DNA from 4 places in the Gottfriedia sp. NPDC057991 genome. Region 1 is predicted to be linked to each of the others. Evidence: predicted binding sites of a transcription regulator. Region 1 holds the regulator's gene; each other region holds the start of a gene.

Region 1 (3,221 bases):
TGGCTTTAACATGCGTAATACCTCCTCAATAATCAAATCATTATTTTTTAGCACTCATGTATATTGAGTGCTAACACAATTATTAGTTTAAATAATATCAAAAAATTTTGCAAGCCCGAAGCAGGCACTTTTCTTGTCGAAATTTAATAAGTTTTTTTCTTTACAATCAAAAGTAAAATAAAAAGTGAAAATTTCTTTTAAGAAACAAGAGAAACGAGTAAAATAATGTACGTGTTGTTATAAACCTTTGGGTTATGAAAAATATCAACACAAAGGAGCTATCGTATTGAAAACTAGAGATTTATGGATTTTATTAACGTATGTCGTTCTTCAGTATTCAGCGGTTTTTGGGGTGCCCTATTTATTAAAAAGTAACTTATACGTTGGAGTGGATCAGAAAACAGCTTCTCTTGAAGCGGTGGCATTATGGGGTTGTATTAGTTTCGTAACCGGATTAATTATTATACTTATCTTATTACATAAGCCCATTTATGAAGGAATAAAGAATCTAAAAACTAATTATCGTACAATAATAAATTGGGTTATTTTAGGTTACTTCATAACCATGCTAACTCAAATTGTTTGTAATTTAATTTTAATTTATGTATTTAATTTACATAAGGGCTCAGAAAATACTCAGAATATCATAAACATTGCTAAGCTTAACCCGGCTTTTATTATCATCCCAAGTCTAGTTGCACCAATTTTAGAAGAGATTATTTTTCGTCGAATCATTTTTAAAAGGCTTTATAATCGTTTACCATTTATTATTTCTGCTGGGATTAGTTCAGCGATTTTTTCGCTTATGCACGGAGACTTGCCCTTCTTTTTATCTTACTTTCTAATCGGTTTTGTATTTTGTTACCTATATAAACGAACAAACTCAATTATGGTTCCAATCTTAACACATATGTTAATGAACTCTTTTGTAGTTTTTCAGCAGATCAATTTACATTAAAAACCCCCAATCTTTTGGGGGTTTTTATTTTAATATAAATTTATTGTTGTAAAAAATATGCCAATGTTTGTAGTTCAACTGCTAGGTCTATATGATGAATGCGAATATGTTCTGGTACGCTAATTCGAGCAGGTGTGAAATTTAAGATTCCTCTAATATTTTTTCCATTTAATCGATCAGCTATTGATTGTGCCACAGGTGCAGGAACAGTTAATATAACGATTTGAATATCTTCATTCATAACATCCTCTAGATTATCTAGATTATAAACGGGTACTCCACCTATTTCAGTACCAATTTTATTTGGATCAATATCAAAGGCCATCTCAATTTTTGTATTATTATTTTTTATAAAATTATAGTGTAAGAATGCAGTTCCTAAATTACCAACACCAATTAATGCAACTTTCATAACTTCATGTTGGTTAAGCGCTTTCGAGAAAAAAGTTAATAAATAATTTACGTTATAGCCATAACCCTTTTTACCAAGTGCTCCAAAATAAGAAAAATCTCTTCTGATTGTAGCGGAATCTACCTTTACTGCTTCACTTAACTCTGCTGAAGAAACTCTTTGTTTACCTGATAAAGACAAATTCTTTATAAAACGGTAATATAAAGGTAGACGTTTAGCAGTAGCTTGTGGAATTTTAATTTGTTCCGAATCCATTTTTTAATCCCCCACTTACTGTAATTCTTTTTACTATGGTGTGTAATTTGACTTTATTTTAGTAATAAAGTACTTGTTCTAATGTAAAATATACACTATATTTAAGAATTTTGACAGTCTACAGTTACATAGATAAAAAATTTTGCAATGAGGTGCTATCCATGATTCTTTTACAAGTAAATAATGTCTCAAAGTATTTTGGTAGTGACATTATACTTTCAAATATAAAATTAGAAGTTCAAACGAGTGATCGAGTTGCCATTGTTGGACGTAATGGTGCTGGAAAATCTACATTACTGAAAATCATAGCAGGTGAAATATCCTATGATGGCGGTGAAATAAATAAACCTAAAGATGTTACTGTAGGCTACCTAGCCCAAAACTCTGGTTTACAAAGCGATCAAACGATATGGCAAGAATATTATACTGTTTTCAATCATTTAGTAGAGATGCAAGACAATATGAGAAAATTAGAAGTTAAAATGACTAGGGAGGATGTCTATTCTAACCAAGCGGTTTATGACAAGGTTATGAATGAATATGATCATCTTCAATATACATTCAAAGAAAACGGTGGTTACCAGTTTGAAGCAGATATTCGTTCAATTATTAGTGGTCTAGGTTTTAGTAATGAAGACTACGAAACAAAAATTTCTTCGTTAAGCGGTGGACAAAAGACAAGACTGGCATTAGGTAAGCTATTATTGACGAAGCCTGATTTGTTAATTCTGGATGAGCCTACTAACCATTTGGATATCGACACTCTTAGTTGGTTAGAGCGTTACTTACAGTCATATCCTGGTGCAGTATTAATCGTTTCCCACGATCGATATTTCCTTGATCAAGTTGTTAATATTGTTTATGAAATATCTAATCATAAGCATCAACGATTTGTTGGTAATTATAGTAAGTACCTTGATCTAAAGGCAGCTCAATATGACCAAGAGCTAAAGCAGTTCGAAAAACAACAAGAGGAAATCTCTAAACTTGAAGATTTTGTGCAGCGTAATATTGCACGTGCTTCAACTACAAAAAGAGCGCAAAGTCGAAGGAAACAATTAGATCGAATGGTACGATTAGACCGGCCACTTGGAGACGAGTCTTCAGCTAATTTTTCATTTACAATTGAAAAACAAAGCGGTAATGATGTGTTGTCTGTACAAGATTTATTTATTGGCTATGATCGTATCCCAACAATTGATCAGCCAATGAAATTCGTATTGAATCGAGGCGATAGTGTCGCATTAGTCGGTCCAAATGGTGTTGGTAAATCGACATTACTTAAAACGATTATTGGAGATTTAGAAAAATTACAGGGAACGATTGATTTCGGTGCAAATGTTTCGGTAGGCTACTACGATCAAGAGCAAGCAAAACTAACTTCTAATAAGAGAGTATTAGAAGAACTTTGGGATGATTATCCATTAAAGGCCGAACAAGAAATTCGAACAATATTAGGGAACTTTTTATTTTCTGGAGATGATGTGACAAAAATTGTTACTTCTTTAAGTGGTGGAGAAAAGGCAAGATTAGCTTTGGCTAAACTTATGATGAAAAAAGCTAATTTCCTAATTCTTGATGAGCCTACTAACCACT
Region 2 (3,221 bases), on a different contig from region 1:
TGGCGCAATCCTAGGACCGGGGTGCTAATGGGAGGAACAGAATCTAGAACAGATGGCGCAATTGCAGTTTGGTAAAGGAATGATTCAATGAACAATCAATGGAAACTTTTTTTAGCTTTTTTTAGAGTAGGAATGCTAGGTTACGGAGGAGGTCCTTCTTCTATTCCACTAATCCACACAGAGGTTGTTGACAAGTATAAATGGTTAAATAAGGATGACTTTTCAGATGTACTAGCAATCGCAAATGCTCTTCCAGGACCAATCGCAACAAAGCTTGCAGGATATGTAGGTTGGAGAACAGGTGGCGTATTAGGTATGTTAAATGCCATTATCGCAACAACTCTACCGACTGTTTTCCTACTCATGCTACTATTATCAACACTAAATCACTTTAAAGGTGTTGCCTGGGTACAAGGTATGTCGAATGCAGTTGTTCCAGTAGTGGGAGTTATGTTAGCAACTTTAACATGGGAATTTATTGAGAAATCGAAAGAATCTCTTGGCTGGAAAATCACTAGTTTGATTGTAGTTGCTAGTTTTATCCTTTTATACTTTTTAAATGTACATCCTGCTATCTTAATTGGATGCTTAGTTGGATATGCCTTTTTCTCAAAAAGTAAAAATGAAAAGAAGAAGAAGGTGAAGGCATCATGATTTATTGGAAAATATTTTTAGCATTTTTCTTACCAGGTATATTCGGATACGGAGGAGGACCAGCTTCAATCCCTCTTATTGAGAATGAAGTTGTTGATAAGTACGGATGGTTAAGTTCAGTTGAATTTAGTAACGTGCTTGCACTAGGAAATGCGCTTCCAGGTCCGATTGCTACAAAGATGGCCGGATATATCGGCTATGTTGAGGGAGGCGTATTTGGTTCCTTTGTAGGATTATTTGCATCAATCGCACCCTCACTATTCTTGATGATTGCTTTATTAAGTATATTAATGAAGCATAAAAATTCACCAAAAGTCAAAAAGATGACTTCACTAGTTAGGCCTTTAATCGCCGTTTTACTTGGCATTATGGCCTTTGACTTTTTTAACGATTCATATAATGGGGTAGGTGTAATGCAAACAATTATTATTAGCGTACTTTCCTTATTATTTTTAGAACGTTGGAAAATTCACCCTGCATATGTAATTGGTGGGGCACTTGCTTATGGTGCAGTATTTTTATCTTAAATAATGAGAAACTTTTTGTTTAATTGGAGCATTATTGAAGCAATGCCAATATGGGTTGCTTTCAATAATGTTTTTTTCATTTAATCAGCTCAAAGCTAAGGAATAAAAAAGTGGCGATTATTTTATCATAAAAAAGTAACTTTCACTGTAAATGTGAATCACGTCACAAAATAGACAATTTATAGACACGAATTAGACAAATAAGATTAAGTCAAAAACCCCTTTGTAAAAGTAAACTAGAAGTAACAAGAGGTTCCAATAAATGGTTCTCTAAAATTTACTTAATGAATTATTTGTGAAAAAATGTTCAAAGTTAAACTCGAACTTAATGAAAATTTTTTTAAAATGTTCTTGATCATAAGGGGGATGTACTGTGAGTGTGTTAGAGCTTGCAAGAATACAATTTGGTTCCACTACGATTTTTCATTTTTTATTTGTACCACTTTCAATCGGTTTAGTATTTATGGTAGCAATTATGGAAACATTGTATGTTTTTCGAAAGAACGAGGAATATAAAAAGTTAACAAAATTCTTTGGACACTTATTTTTAATTAATTTTGCAGTTGGTGTTGTGACAGGTATTATTCAAGAGTTTCAATTTGGTATGAACTGGTCTGAATATTCCCGTTTTGTTGGGGATGTATTTGGAGCACCACTTGCAATTGAGGCACTTTTAGCATTTTTTATGGAGTCTACATTTTTAGGAATTTGGATATTTGGTTGGGAACGACTTAATAAAAAAATTCATTTAATGTGTATTTGGTTAGTTGCTTTCGGAACTTTAATGTCTGCGTTTTGGATTTTAGCAGCCAATTCTTTCATGCAGGAGCCAGTAGGCTTTGCGATTAAAAATGGTCGTGCAGAAATGACCGATTTCTTAGCAATCATAACAAATCCACAACTTAAAGTTGAGTTTCCTCACACGATTGCTGGTGCATTAGCAACTGGAGCGTTATTTGTTGCGGGTGTAAGTGCGTATAAAATCTTAAAAAAACAAGAATCAGAACTTTTTAAAAAGGCGTTTAATCTTGCAATGGTGTTCGCTCTAATTGCAGGAATTGGTGTTGCATTTAGTGGACATTCTCAAGCGAAACATTTAATGAAAACACAGCCGATGAAAATGGCTGCAAGTGAAGGGCTATGGAAAGACAGTGGTGACCCAGCAAGCTGGATGGTCTTTGGTCTGATTGATTCGAAAAAGAAAGAAAATAAATATGAGGTTGAAGTACCATATTTATTAAGTTATCTTGCTTATGAGAAGTTTGAAGGTAAAGTACCAGGTATGAATACTTTACAAAAACAATATGAAAAATTATATGGTCCTGGAAATTATATTCCACCAGTTAATACAACTTTCTGGAGCTTTAGAATTATGGCTGGAGCAGGAATGGTCATGATTTTAATGGCGATGCTAGGTTTATATTTTAGCTATCGTAAAAAATTAGAATCAAAAAATCTGTTCTTAAAGGCATCAATTTTACTAATTTCTTTACCGTTTATTGCAAATACAGCTGGATGGGTTATGACGGAAATTGGTCGTCAACCATGGACTGTATTCGGATTAATGACAACTGCTGCATCTGTATCTCCGAATGTTTCAAAAGGATCACTCATTTTTTCAATCGTAACCTTTACAACAATGTATTCAATTTTAGCAGTCGTTTTAGTTTACTTGTTTGTGAAAGAAATTAAAAAAGGAACACACCATGTTGAAACTGAAAAAGTTCCTACGGTCGATCCGTTTGAAAGGGAGGCTACCATTGTATGATTGCGTTAAATGAATTATGGTTTCTACTCGTAGCTGTTTTATTTATCGGATTCTTCTTTTTAGAAGGCTTCGATTTTGGTGTAGGTATATCTACAAAGCTACTAGCCAAAAATGATACTGAAAGAAGAATATTAATAAATACAATTGGCCCGTTTTGGGACGCAAATGAAGTGTGGCTATTAACTGCAGGTGGAGCAATTTTTGCAGCCTTCCCAAATTGGTATGCAACAATGTTTAGTGGATATTATATTCCGTTTGTATTTGTTTTAATC
Region 3 (3,221 bases), on a different contig from region 1:
CCCTTGGCTGCATCCATAGCAGATCCACCACCGAAAGCAATAATTGTATCCGGTTCAAATGATAACATTCTATCTGCACCCTTCATTACAGTAACATCTGAAGGATCTGGTTCTACATCTGAAAAGATTTCAATCTGAATATTCTCTTGTCTTTTCTCTAAATAATATTTTATCACGTCAACATAACCTAATTTAACCATTGCTTCGTCTGTTACAATAAATGCTCTTTTAATATTAGGCATTTTTTCTAAATATTGAGTTGAATATTTTTCAAAATAAATTTTTGGTGGTAGTTTGACCCATTGCATATTCATATTTCTTCTTCCCAATTTTTTAATATTTAATAAATGAACAGTTGTTACGTTAGTCGATACAGAATTCTTACCGTGCGATCCACAGCCTAATGTTAAAGAAGGAATAAATGCGTTATATAAATCCCCAATTCCACCATGAGCTGAAGGAGCATTTGCAATTACTCGACATGCTTTCATTCTTAGTCCAAACTCTTTTTGAATTTCTTCATTATTACTATGAATAACTGCAGAATGTCCTAATCCTCCAAGCTCTAACATTTCTTCACAACGTTTAAATCCTTCTTCTTTACCATTTACTTTAATTGCAGCTAAAACTGGACTTAGTTTTTCTCTTGTTAAAGGTTCATTCGCACCCACGCTATCACATTCAACGATAAGAATTTTTGTATCTACTGGTACATTTACTCCAGCTAATGCTGCTATTTCATATGCAGATTTACCAACAATGTCACCATTTACAGCACATGTAGCTTCATTTATGACAAGCTTTTCTAATTTCTTTTTATCTGCTTTTGTAGCAAAATAACAATTATTTGATATTAACTCTGCTTTCACTTCGTCATAAACTTCTTTATCTACAATAACTGCTTGTTCAGATGCACAAATCATTCCATTATCAAATGTTTTTGAAAGAATAAGATCATTTACCGCACACTTTATTTCAGCAGATTTCTCGATATAGCATGGTACATTACCAGGTCCAACACCTAAAGCAGGTTTTCCTGTACTATAAGCCGATTTAACCATTCCAGCACCACCTGTTGCTAAAACAAGTGCTACTCCTTCATGATTCATTAAACACTTTGTTGCTTCAATAGATGGGACTTCAATCCATTGTACACAGTTTTCAGGTGCTCCAGCTTTTATTGCCGCATCACGAACGATTCTTGCTGCTTCTCTACTACATTTTTGTGCGGAAGGATGAAAAGCGAAAATAATTGGGTTTCTTGTTTTAATCGCAATGATTGCTTTAAATAATGTTGTTGACGTTGGATTAGTTGTTGGAGTTACACCTGCAATTACCCCAACAGGTTCGGCAATTTCTGTTATTCCTGTTTGTTGATCTTCACTTATGATTCCAACCGTTTTATTATCTTTTATTGAATTCCATATATATTCTGTAGCAAATATATTTTTAATAATTTTATCCTCATAGATTCCACGCCCTGTTTCCTCAACTGCCATTTTTGCAAGTGGCATATGTTGATCTAAACCAGCTAGAACCATCGAATGTACAATTTCATTGATTTGATCTTGATTGTATCTTTCAAATTCCTTTAATGCTTTTTGTCCTTTTAAAACTAATTCATTTACCATTTCAGAAGCGATAGATATTTCATTTACAGTTTTCTCTTGAACAGCCATTTGGCTCTCCTCCTCTGATGTTGGATTTAATCATCCTATTTAAGGTTCATTAAGTCCCATTTATCATTTATATTTGTGAAATGTTTCACAATTTCGTTTACAAATATACTATATATCGTTTTTATTGAAAATGCTATGTCTATTTTGTGAAATGTTTCACATTTTTTTCAACAAAACATGTTTACTAACAACTTATTCCTTCCTTACTTCTAACATTTTGTAGATTTTTGTTAATTCTTTTCTTTTTTCAAATATTTTTGCATATGATAAAATTAAGAATAAGTTCTCAAGGAACTTATTTTTCACCTGTTAGATTTTTCTAACTAAACTGGAACAAAGGACGTGTAACCATGATTGCTCGAAGGAGCATTTGGCAACGTAAAGACTTATCCTACACTTAGCGGTTTTTATTTAGAGAACCAAAAGAACTCTAAAATAAAACTGAAGGTAGGCGAAACTATGGTTGACAGGCGATTATGTTATTTCTTCAATGATATATAGCTTTGTAGTTAGAAAGATAAAAAACTAACTACGAGCTCTATATGTACGTAGTTAGTTTATAGCTGTACTTTTTAACTACTAACTACGAAAAGAGGAAATAACGATGAGTAACAATCGTTTGGGTGAGACCTTAATGATTTTAATTGGTTCATTTATTTTAGCCACTACACTGTATCATTTTCATTATCAAAATAATTTAGCTGAAGGTGGATTTATTGGTATTGCTTTATTAGTAAAAAACGCATTAAATATATCACCTTCAATTACAACTTTGCTACTCGATATTCCAATTATCTTGATTGCTGGATTGTATTTAGGTAGAAAGTTATTAATCAATACTACCATCGGAGCCATTTCATTTTCTGCTTTTTATTCTATAATTGAAAAAACATCCGATATTACATTTAACTTTGGAAATCATCTTTGGATACCCGCTATTTTAGGTGGAATTTTCGCTGGACTTGGTTTAGGGTTAATTCTAAGAAGTGGCGGTGCAACTGGTGGAGATGATTTAATAACAATTATAATGAGCAAAAAATCTAAAATATCGATCGGTAAAGTATACTTTATTTTTGACTCTGTGATTCTTCTTTGTTCACTAACCTATCTATCATGGAATGAAGTAGGATATACAATTCTTTCAGTCGCAATCTGCGCGAAAGTAACTGAATTTGTCTATGAAAGTAAATTTCAAAAAAAATCTGTTACAATTAAATCTAATGAAAAAAGATTACATGCTTAATGCATGTAATCTTTTTTGGATTCCGAAAAATCCGTGAGCTCATTTAGAACATTTTCGGCAGCTAAATCATATAAACAATCTTTAAAAAGTATTGCTAGTCTTCGATAATCATTATATTTATCTAATAGCTCGTCCACGGATGAAGCTTCACCCATGTTTGTTATCTTTACTTCTTCTTGCTTTTTAGCAAACTTAATTGTAAATGTACCTAGTTTTTCAAACATTGAACCGTAGAATTCATCAAAGTTTGATACGCTTACTAATTCTTCTTCTTCAGCGTCAACTTGAAGACCGTCAAA
Region 4 (3,221 bases), on a different contig from region 1:
CTTCACAAAATCTCAGAAGCAATGGCACATTCAGTTGCAACTACTTTCAAATGGACACTAATACCGATTACTTTAGGTTTTATCGCGATTATCTTAATGGGTAAAGAAAAATTAACATTTGAAGTAAAAGAAAATAGAGCGAAAAAAGCTCAATAAAAATAAAGCCAAATCCGATTTAATATGGATTTGGCTTATTTTTTTCTCTAAAAAACTAATTATTTTTACATTTTTCAACATTTATTTACTTTTATTTATTATTTTAATCATTTGAACTTTAAATTTGTCATCTATTCTTATAGAGTAATAGATTTATTTGAGGAGATGATTAAAATTGAATAGGAAAAAGTTAATTTTAGCAGCAATGACAACACTAATGGTATATTCAGGATTTAGCCAAGTTTCAGCACAAACAACTTCTGCGAACCAGAATACGTTTAAGTCATTTGGACCAAAAGGATTTGACCTTCAAGCACACCGTGGAGGACTGGGACTTACAGTTGAGTCAACTATAGCTTCATTCTCTCATGCACTTGAACTCGGTGTAAGTACCCTTGAGCTTGACGTACAAATAACTAAGGATCATCAAGCTGTAATTACGCACGATCGTAAGATTACAGGTACAAAATGCTCTGACACGAAACCAGCATTCGTTGGTGATTCGGAGTACCCATACGTTGGGAAATACATAAAAGACTTAACGCTAGCTCAAGTAAGAACGCTCGATTGTGGTTCAAAAAGTCTACCCCAATTCCCTGGCCAGCAACTAAGTCCTGGTGCTCGTATGCCATTGTTATCTGAGGTATTTGATCTTGTAAAGAAATACAAAGCTAAAAAAGTATGGATGAATATCGAAACGAAAGTTGAAGCTGGAGCACCAGAACAAACAGCTCCTCGCGAAGAATTTGTTCAAATCGTTGCCAAACAAGTACGTGAAGCTGGCATGTTGAACCAAGTGTCTATTCAAAGTTTTGACTGGGGTTCACTCAAGCTTATGAATGAAGTTGAACCACGATTGCCCCTTGTTGCGCTAACGAACGGCCCTGAATTTCTACAACCTGGCAAACCTGGTAAATCACCTTGGTTAGGTGGAATCGATATTGATGATTTTGATGGGAATCTCGTTGCTGCGGCTCATTCATTAGGTGTAGATGCAATTTCCCCAGTCCATGGGTTCCCACAGGATGGCAAAATTACTGATGCGAATTACACGCCTTATATTACTAAAGGTATGGTTCAAGAAGCTCACCAGTACGGTATGAAAGTTATTCCATGGACAGTTGACGACCAACCAACAATGCAAAAGCTTATTGATGATGGTGTTGATGGAATCATAACAGATTACCCTGACCGACTACGTGATGTGATGAATCAGAATCATTTTAAGTTACCTAAAAGCTATTCTGCTAAGTAGTCATTAATTTAAATTTACTCTAGTATTCTCTCACTATATAAATTTTTTAAAATCAATCATATGCTTTGTTAAATCTACATGTTGATTTTTGAAAAAAAAAAGGCTGTCTATTTAGACACCCTTTTTTTAATTAGAAGTGATATTTATTCCCAACTCTCTACTTTGTTTTTCTATGAATCTTATTTAATTTTATCTTTTTTTTATTTGAAATAATTTATTTATTAGATTAAGGATTTCATGTGATTTAAGTCACAAACAATGATTATATCCCGCCATATAATAAGTTTATTCAAATTGTTAGGGGGATGAATGATGTTTTGTAACCAATGTGAACAAACTCCAGTTGGTGGTTGTAAGATTGTAGGTGTATGTGGAAAAGATGAAACAATTGCAAGTTTACAAGATACGATGGTTTATGGGTTAAAAGGAATTGCAGCTTATCGAACACATGCAGCTCAATTAGGGTATACTGATCCATTTGTTGACCAAGTAACTCATGAAGCTCTATATATGACTTTAACAAATTCTAATTTTAACTTACACGAACACATTGATATGGCTATGAAAGTAGGTAAAGCCGCAATTCGTGTAATGGAGCTATTAGATGAAGCTCATACAAAACATTTTGGAATTCCTGAACCTGTTCAAGTTTCTTCTAATAAAATCGAAGGAAAATGCATTGTTGTAACTGGACACAATTTATTTGCATTAGAAGAATTGTTAAAGCAAACAGAGGGTATAGGTATAAATATTTACACTCACTCTGAAATGCTACCGGCACACGGTTATCCAGCATTGAAAAAATATACACATTTAAAGGGTAACATTGGAAAAGCTTGGTTTGACCAACGTCGTTTATTTGAAAAGTTCCCTGGAGCGATTTTAGCAACCACAAACTGTGTGATGCCAATAAAGGGAAGTTATGCAGATCGCTTCTTCTCATATGAAGTGGCGGGATTAGAAGGAGTAACAAAGATTATAGAGGAAGATTTTTCGCCATTAATTCAACGTGCATTAGAACTACCAGAAGCAAATATAGAATCAGAAGAAGTAATGACTACTGGTTACCATCACGAAACAGTTTTGTCTATTGCGCCTGAAATTGTAGAAGCTGTAAAAAATGGTAAGATTCAACGCTTCTTTGTTGTAGCAGGTTGTGACGCCCCAGGAAAAGGTGGAGAATATTATCGTGAGCTTGTAACTTCTTTACCAAATGATACAGTAGTTTTAACAACATCTTGCGGTAAATTTCGCTTTAATGATGTAGACTACGGTACTGTAACTGGTACAAACATTCCTAGATTTATAGATTTAGGGCAATGCAATAATTCAATTTCAACAATAAAAATTGCGGCTGCATTAGCCGATGCATTTAATTGTAGTGTCAATGAATTGCCAGTCAGTATTATACTTTCTTGGTTTGAGCAAAAAGCCGTGGCCATTTTATTAGGATTATTTAGCCTTGGAATCCAAGATATTCGAATCGGACCAAAAGCACCTGACTTTATTAATGAAGGCGTATTAAATGTATTAGTTGATACATTTGGCTTAAAATTAATTACAAATGCACAAGATGATTTGAAAACAATTTTACAAGGAACAATATTACAAGGATAAAACCCTAAATGAACAAAAAACTTCTCTTAAATGAGAAGTTTTTTATTATGTTTGTTTCGGCAGAGCCGCAATACACAATTAATGGATTATCCCTTAATTTTCTTCCTCTTCCACATAATCTACATAACAATTAATTTTAATATAAATAAATTGAGTAATCCTTCTCTACTATATCTACGTCAAATTTTTACAA

Evidence for each region. Region 1 encodes Rex, which represses fermentation and respiration genes when NADH is low (regulators of the CRP and FNR family bind a similar motif). Its sites were predicted from a motif close to TTGTGAAATATTTCACAA; they were not measured.
Region 2: ACFVR2_RS12175 (cytochrome ubiquinol oxidase subunit I) is a predicted target of Rex. The motif match lies at 1,333-1,350, and genes of this name have one in related genera.
Region 3: adhE (bifunctional acetaldehyde-CoA/alcohol dehydrogenase) is a predicted target of Rex. The motif match lies at 1,753-1,770, and genes of this name have one in related genera.
Region 4: hcp (hydroxylamine reductase) is a predicted target of Rex. The motif match lies at 1,649-1,666, and genes of this name have one in related genera.

What each region holds. Positions count from the first base shown of each region.
Region 1 is NZ_JBHVQN010000015.1:10,658-13,878, forward strand. It holds gene groES (co-chaperone GroES) at 1-12, opposite strand, end outside; gene ACFVR2_RS24935 (CPBP family intramembrane glutamic endopeptidase) at 287-958, shown strand; gene ACFVR2_RS24940 (redox-sensing transcriptional repressor Rex) at 999-1,625, opposite strand; gene ACFVR2_RS24945 (ABC-F family ATP-binding cassette domain-containing protein) at 1,787-3,221, shown strand, end outside.
Region 2 is NZ_JBHVQN010000003.1:132,092-135,312, reverse strand. It holds gene ggt (gamma-glutamyltransferase) at 1-75, shown strand, start outside; gene ACFVR2_RS12185 (chromate transporter) at 88-654, shown strand; gene ACFVR2_RS12180 (chromate transporter) at 651-1,181, shown strand; gene ACFVR2_RS12175 (cytochrome ubiquinol oxidase subunit I) at 1,555-2,949, shown strand; gene cydB (cytochrome d ubiquinol oxidase subunit II) at 2,946-3,221, shown strand, end outside.
Region 3 is NZ_JBHVQN010000002.1:496,117-499,337, reverse strand. It holds gene adhE (bifunctional acetaldehyde-CoA/alcohol dehydrogenase) at 1-1,679, opposite strand, end outside; gene ACFVR2_RS09810 (YitT family protein) at 2,314-2,922, shown strand; partial or broken gene ACFVR2_RS09805 (histidinol dehydrogenase) at 3,173-3,221, opposite strand, start outside.
Region 4 is NZ_JBHVQN010000001.1:860,642-863,862, reverse strand. It holds gene ACFVR2_RS04345 (MDR family MFS transporter) at 1-156, shown strand, start outside; gene ACFVR2_RS04340 (glycerophosphodiester phosphodiesterase) at 332-1,411, shown strand; gene hcp (hydroxylamine reductase) at 1,724-3,028, shown strand.